One region of the Clostridium beijerinckii genome, then DNA from elsewhere that is predicted to be linked to it. Evidence: predicted binding sites of a transcription regulator. Region 1 holds the regulator's gene; the other holds the start of a gene.
What was found. The regulator CtsR, encoded in region 1, represses protease genes until heat stress. The targets are predictions, from matches to a motif close to AAGGTCAANNAAGGTCAAAT.

Region 1 (3,441 bases):
CATATGCTCTATATATCTTATCCTCTAATTCATGTCTACATTTACTAAGTAATATTTCTCGGAATTTATTTTCCTCTATTATTATGCTCCAAACTGCTTCTTTTAATTTATTTATAATATTCTCCTCTGTCAAACCTAATGACACTTTATTAAATATTCTGTATAAATTTCCAAAAACTTTTGTACCATCTAAATGGACTCCTTTTATAGCAATCCCTAGCTTACCAAGTTTTTTGGATATATTACTAATTTCTTCACTCATACTAAGAGCTGGCAAATGTAATACTACTGATGCCTTCATTCCTGTTCCGATATTCTCTGGTGATGCTGTTAAATAACCTAATGTTTCATCAAAGGCATAGTCAAAATTTTCTTCTATCTTATCATCAATAACTGTTGCTCTCTCAAAAATTTCTTCTAATTTCAATCCGTCACTTACACATTGAAGATTTATATGATCTTTTTCATTTATCATAATGCTAAGATCTTCTTCTTTATTCAATATAAATGAGCCCTTATCAGAATTTTTCAAAAGTTCTTTGCTAATTAGATCCCTTTCTAAATATTGTTTACTAAATTCCTCTTTTGTATTCCAAATCTCATATAACGTAATTTCTTCATTATCTAATTCGTTCCTAAGAACGTTATATACTTCTTTACCATTTTCTCTACCCTTAATATAGTTTAGTTTATTAGGAAAAGGTAAATTACTAAAGTTTCTAGCTAACAACACTTTGCTACTTAATACTGCTCCAAGTCTTTCATTATCATCTTCCCAGCTATTCATCACAATTGCCCTCCTTTCTATTTATAATCTCCTTAGTGTTACTTTCTAATATATATAATTCTAGTTTTTTAATTTCATCTCTTACTATTGCTGCTCTCTCATATTCCTCGGCTACTATCAATTTTTGCATCTCTTCTTTTAAATCCTTAAGATTTTTTCTTTGAACCAATTCCTTTCCCTTAACCTTAGGAATCTTACCAATATGTTTAGTTCCAACTTGTAAGCTCTTTATCCTTGGCTCAAGTACAATATTAAATTCTTTATAACAATCAGCACATCCCAATCTTCCTGATTTCTTAAATTCCTGATAAGTTAACCCACAATTTGGACAAATAATTTCTTTTACTTTATTGCTATCTATATTTGATTTACCATTATCTACATTAGATAATATTTCTGTAAGTATGCCTTGAAATGGAACATTTATATTTTGCATTATTGGACTGAAGAACGGAATATTAGCTATATCTTTTGCACAATTTTCACACAACCAAATTTCCTGTTTCTGACCATTCATCACTGTAATTAAATTTATCTTTGCTTCATTTTTTTTACATTTTTCACATAACATATATATCCCCACCTTTAAGATAAAATTATCATAATCATAGCTTTTAAAATATCAGCTCTTACTTTATTTTTATTATCTACTGAAGTTAAACTTCTATCATTTATTGCTATCTTCATTATTTCACATTCTCTTTCTTCAATAACTCCAGATTCTAATAAGTGATTAAGCAATGCGTTTGCATTATGATATGTTATTGTTTCTCCTATGCTTTGGTTAATTAGCTCTTCCCTTCTATTGGAGTTATCCTCATCCAACTGCTTGATCGCTATATGACCTCCGCCGCCTCTCTTGCTCTCAATTAAATATCCTCTTTCATAGGTAAATCGAGTTGTTAATACATAGTTTATTTGGGACGGCGCGCATCTAAACTGATCTGCTAACTCATTTCTTTGTATAAAAATCACATTATCTCTATTCTCATTAAACATTTGTTTTATAAACTCTTCTATTATATCTGAAAGTCTTGCCATAACATCACCTGCTTAAACCTTTATTTAATTATTTGTTTTTGACTTACTTTGACTTTATAATATTATACTATACTTCTTTTACTTTTTGAAGTATCAATATAAATTTATGATTATTTATAATACTGTATGTTAATAATATCTAATATATTTCAATTTATGGAGGTTTTATATGCAAATTATTTGGTATGGACATTCTTGTTTCCTTATGAAAACATCCATTGGTAAAAGAATTCTAATTGATCCGTTTAGCAACAATTTAGGTTATGATAATAATTTCCCTAAATCTGATTTAATTACCATTAGTCATAACCATTTTGATAGTTCATATATTAATGATATAAATAATACAACCAAGATTATTAATGAGAGCGGAAACTTTAACTTAAGCTTCCTTAACATAGAAGGACTTGACTCCTTTCATGATAAGTGCAATGGACTAAAAAGAGGCTCAAATATTATTTATATATTTAAGGATGATAAACTTTCTATATGCCATTTAGGACATTTAGGCCATATACCTTGTTCATTGATTTTAGAAAAGCTTAAAAATATTGATATTTTACTTATCCCTATTGGTGGACATTTCACTCTGGACGGTTTTGAGTCTGCGAAACTTTGTAACCTTATTTCCCCAAAATACATAGTTCCTATGCATTATAAAACTAATACAACATCTTTATACTTAGACGACCCTAAGAATTTTATAATATCTATGAAGAGCATAAAAAAAATAAATTCTAATATATTAGATACTTCTGACTTGGATATAAATTCTAACCTTAAGTCTGAATGTATCTTGTTAACACCTCCATATAAATAGTGAAAATAACTATTTCAACTATTTTTTAAATAAAAAAAAAGACCGCCTAAAGACGATCTCTCTTTTATTACTCTTGGTTTGGAGCTCCCACTGGGCAAACATTAGCACAGTTTCCGCAATCGATACAAGTATCTGCATCAATAACGAATTGAGTATCTCCTTGAGTTATAGCACTAACTGGACATTCTCCAGCGCATGCTCCACAGCTAACACATGAATCATTAATAACAAATGCCATCTAGAACACCTCCTAATAAATTGTGGTAATTAACCTCTTACATTTTAACACGTATTCGTATGTTTTAAAAGTGTTTTGTATTCTAGACTTCTTATTTTTTAATATTGTTGTATTATTTACGATTACAAAACAACATATCCTAAATCCTCTATGGAATTTATAATCCTTTCGAGTTTTAAAAAGATATCATTATATATTACTGTTATCTCCCTTTTTGCAAGCGAAATTTCAGTAGCTATTACCCCCGAATTCTTAACAACTGTATCTTGAATTATCTTGGCATCGTCATTAGACTCCATATTACAAATCTTAATAACAGATTTCATAGAAATTCCTCCTATTTTTCATTAATAAGATTTTTTATTAATGTTTTATCTTCTTCTGACTCAACAATCAATTTTATATTATTTTCATCAATTGTATCTTCATATTTTCCTGAAACGAGCTCTACATCAGTTATTTTGAATTCCTCAACAACTTCCTCGTCTCCTCTTCTAACCTTAACCTTTACCATCTCTTTAACTATTGAATTACCAACAACTTCTCCATTCCCAG
Region 2 (3,441 bases), 570 kb from region 1:
TATTAAATTATATAGCTGAGAAGATAGAAATAGATGTAGATTATTTAATAGAAGACGTATATGAACAAATTTCAAATAATCTAAATATAATAAAGAGGAACGTATCTTCCGATACTGATTCTGAAAGTAAGTTGAAAGATAACCTAAGCTATGCACTAAAATATAAATATTATGATTTAGCTTTTGAATTAATACACATACTATTCTCGTATTATGTAGAAGAAAATAAGGTTGAAAATATTCAGCTTATAGTTTCTCAATATTATGATTTATATCAAAGAAATAATACGGAAGAAAATACAGCTATCTACTTTAAAGATATGGCACGTTATTTATCTCAAAATGGTGAATATATTGAGGCTATTTCTTACTACAGCAAGCTTAGAGAAATGTTTAGATTGAAAGAAGATGGATTTGATAGTTCAGAGTACTGTTTAATAGGTTACAATGAGGCTCTGTGTTATCAGAATTTAAGAAAATCTGAAGAAGCATATAGCATTTTATCAGAAATCATAGGATATGTTGATGACCTTAAAACAGATGAAAGTAAGGGAAAAATATATCATATATATGCTACAGTATGCATTAAGCTTAAAAAAGATTATGTTGATGAATATAAAAAGAAAGCATTTCAATATCAAAAATATAATCCTATTTCTCTGGCAGCATCCCATGGAAATTATGGAAAGTATTATTTTGAAGTAGAAGAAAAGGAAAAGGCAATCTCTGAAATAGAAGCTGGAATAAAAATATTTCCACAAGATAATGTAGGAAAATATGTGGAGTTTTTGAATTATTGTACAAGAATATTAATTGATAATTCAGAGTATGAGATAGCTTATAGGATTACAGAAGAATCATTAAATTTAGCTATTATGACTGACAATATAAAGTTAATTGAGAAGTCATATTATTTTAAAGGTATAATTCTTCAAAAAATGGACAAACATTTGGAAGCTGAAAAATATATGAATCTATCATTAGATTCGTTGTTTAAGTTTGGTACCAGAGAAGAAAGAAGAAATAGATATGTAGATATGGGTAAGCTTTATTATAAGCTTGGACTTACAGCGGATTCGCTAAAATACTTTAATCTTGCATTAGCTGTTGATAAAAAAATCTAATTTCTCGTAAATATATAGGGAAGGGCGATATTTTGTTAATTCGATTATAATGGATTAACAAAATATCGCCACTTCTATTTTTTATATTCACAATTAAGCCTTTAAGATCAGTAATGATATATTTAAGCTATTAAATTCATATGGATATTATTGTTACTAATTTTTTGAACAAGAGTCAATGAAGTAATCTAATAAATCATCTATATTAATAACTCCTACAATTTTTCCGTCTTCAATAACAGGCATTGTTATAATATCATTTTCTCTTAGACGCTTAGCTACAGTGAGTAGATCTTCGTCAGATTGCGCAGAGATAACTGATTTTGACATAACCCACTCAACTGGACAGCTAACATAATGTCCTGGATGTATCATGAATCTATATATATCAGCTTTTACTATCATTCCTACTACAATTTCTTTATCATCTACTACTGGCATTCCATTAATATTAAGTTTGTCCATAAAATCTAAAGCTTTATCTATAGTATCGTTTACATTAATTGTATGGAAATTTGGTTTAATGATAGAACTTATTTTCATAACATCACCTCTTTTAAAAAAGTTTAATATCGTTAAGCTGTAAAATAACAAGCTAATAATATTTATATTACTATTTTACTATAAAACAACAAAATTTAAAATAAATCTTTAGATGATAAAAAAATTTAAAAAAAGGCTGAATAAACTTTGACTTTCTTTGACCTATGTATTATTATATAAGTAAAGAGGAATTATTTAGGTATAGTGATAAAGTAGTTTTAATAATAATTTCGAAATTTAACATAGAGATCTAGGAGGAATAAGTATGAATATTGATAAAATGACGTTGAGAGTTCAACAAGCATTGAATGATGCCAATGTTACAGCTGTTAAATTTAATCATCAGCAAATAGATTTAATTCATCTTTTTTCAGCTCTTGTAGAGCAGGAGGACGGGTTAGTCCCTAATATTCTTACTAAAATGGGTGTATCAGTAAAGAATCTAAAAGCTTCAGTAAATAAAGAATTAGATGCAATGCCAAAGGTTTTAGGAGAAGGAGTTGGCAATGTATATATAACTAGAAAAGTAGAGGAAGTGTTAATTAAAGCTGAAGAATTTTCGAAACAGTTTGAAGATTCATATGTTAGTGTTGAACATTTAATGCTTGCTATTATAGAAATAGATAACAATCAAGTTTCTAAAATATTAAAGCAATATAATATAACCAAGGATAATTTCTTAAAAGTTCTTTCTGAAGTTAGAGGAAGTCAAAGAGTTGAAACGCAAGATCCAGAAGGGACATATGATGCATTAGCAAAGTATGGAACTAATTTAGTTGACCTTGCTAAAAAGCATAAGTTAGATCCTGTTATAGGAAGAGATGAAGAAATAAGAAGGACAATAAGAATTTTATCAAGGAGAACCAAGAATAATCCAGTCTTAATAGGTGAACCTGGTGTTGGTAAAACAGCGATTATTGAAGGATTAGCTGAAAGAATAGTTAGAGGAGATGTTCCAGAAGGCCTTAAGGATAAAATTATATTTGCCTTGGATATGGGATCTTTGATTGCCGGAGCTAAGTATAGAGGTGAATTTGAAGAAAGATTAAAAGCAGTATTAAAAGAAGTTCAAAGCAGTGAGGGTAGAATATTACTATTCATAGATGAAATTCATACAATAGTTGGAGCAGGTAAGACTGATGGAGCAATGGATGCTGGTAATTTGATTAAGCCATTATTAGCAAGAGGAGAGCTGCATTGTATAGGTGCAACAACTTTTGATGAATATAGAAAATATATTGAGAAAGATAAAGCTTTAGAAAGAAGATTTCAACCAGTAATTATAGATGAACCTACAGTGGAGGATACAATTGCAATACTAAGAGGATTAAAAGAAAGGTTTGAAATCCATCATGGGATTAGAATTCATGATTCAGCTATAGTAGCTGCTGCAAAGCTTTCTGATCGATATATTCAAGATAGATATATGCCTGATAAGGCAATTGATTTAATTGATGAAGCTGGAGCTATGATAAGATCTGAGATAGATTCCCTTCCAACAGAACTTGATGTTATAAGAAGAAAAATATTTAAGTTAGAAATAGAAAAAGAAGCTCTATCAAAAGAGAAGGATGAGGGCTCAAAAAATAGGTTAGATGACCTAGAGAAAGAACTTGCAGGATTAAAAGAAAAGAATGATGAAATGACTGCAAAATATACCAAAGAAAAAGAGCAAATCACAGCTATTAAAACCTTAAAAAGTGAGTTAGATGATGCTAGAGGAGAAATAGAAGTAGCTCAGAGAAACTTTGATTATAATAAAGTTGCTGAGATT

Region 2: a site for CtsR is predicted at 1,813-1,832, ahead of clpB (ATP-dependent chaperone ClpB). Genes of this name have one in related genera too.

The regions. Positions count from the first base shown of each region.
Region 1 is NZ_CP144906.1:156,589-160,029, reverse strand. It holds gene PZA12_RS00770 (protein arginine kinase) at 1-787, opposite strand, end outside; gene PZA12_RS00765 (UvrB/UvrC motif-containing protein) at 780-1,358, opposite strand; gene PZA12_RS00760 (CtsR family transcriptional regulator) at 1,373-1,828, opposite strand; gene PZA12_RS00755 (MBL fold metallo-hydrolase) at 1,998-2,648, shown strand; gene PZA12_RS00750 (DUF362 domain-containing protein) at 2,716-2,886, opposite strand; gene PZA12_RS00745 (heavy-metal-associated domain-containing protein) at 3,009-3,212, opposite strand; gene PZA12_RS00740 (PSP1 domain-containing protein) at 3,224-3,441, opposite strand, start outside.
Region 2 is NZ_CP144906.1:730,850-734,290, forward strand. It holds gene PZA12_RS03565 (transcriptional regulator) at 1-1,124, shown strand, start outside; gene PZA12_RS03570 (CBS domain-containing protein) at 1,281-1,667, opposite strand; gene clpB (ATP-dependent chaperone ClpB) at 1,933-3,441, shown strand, end outside.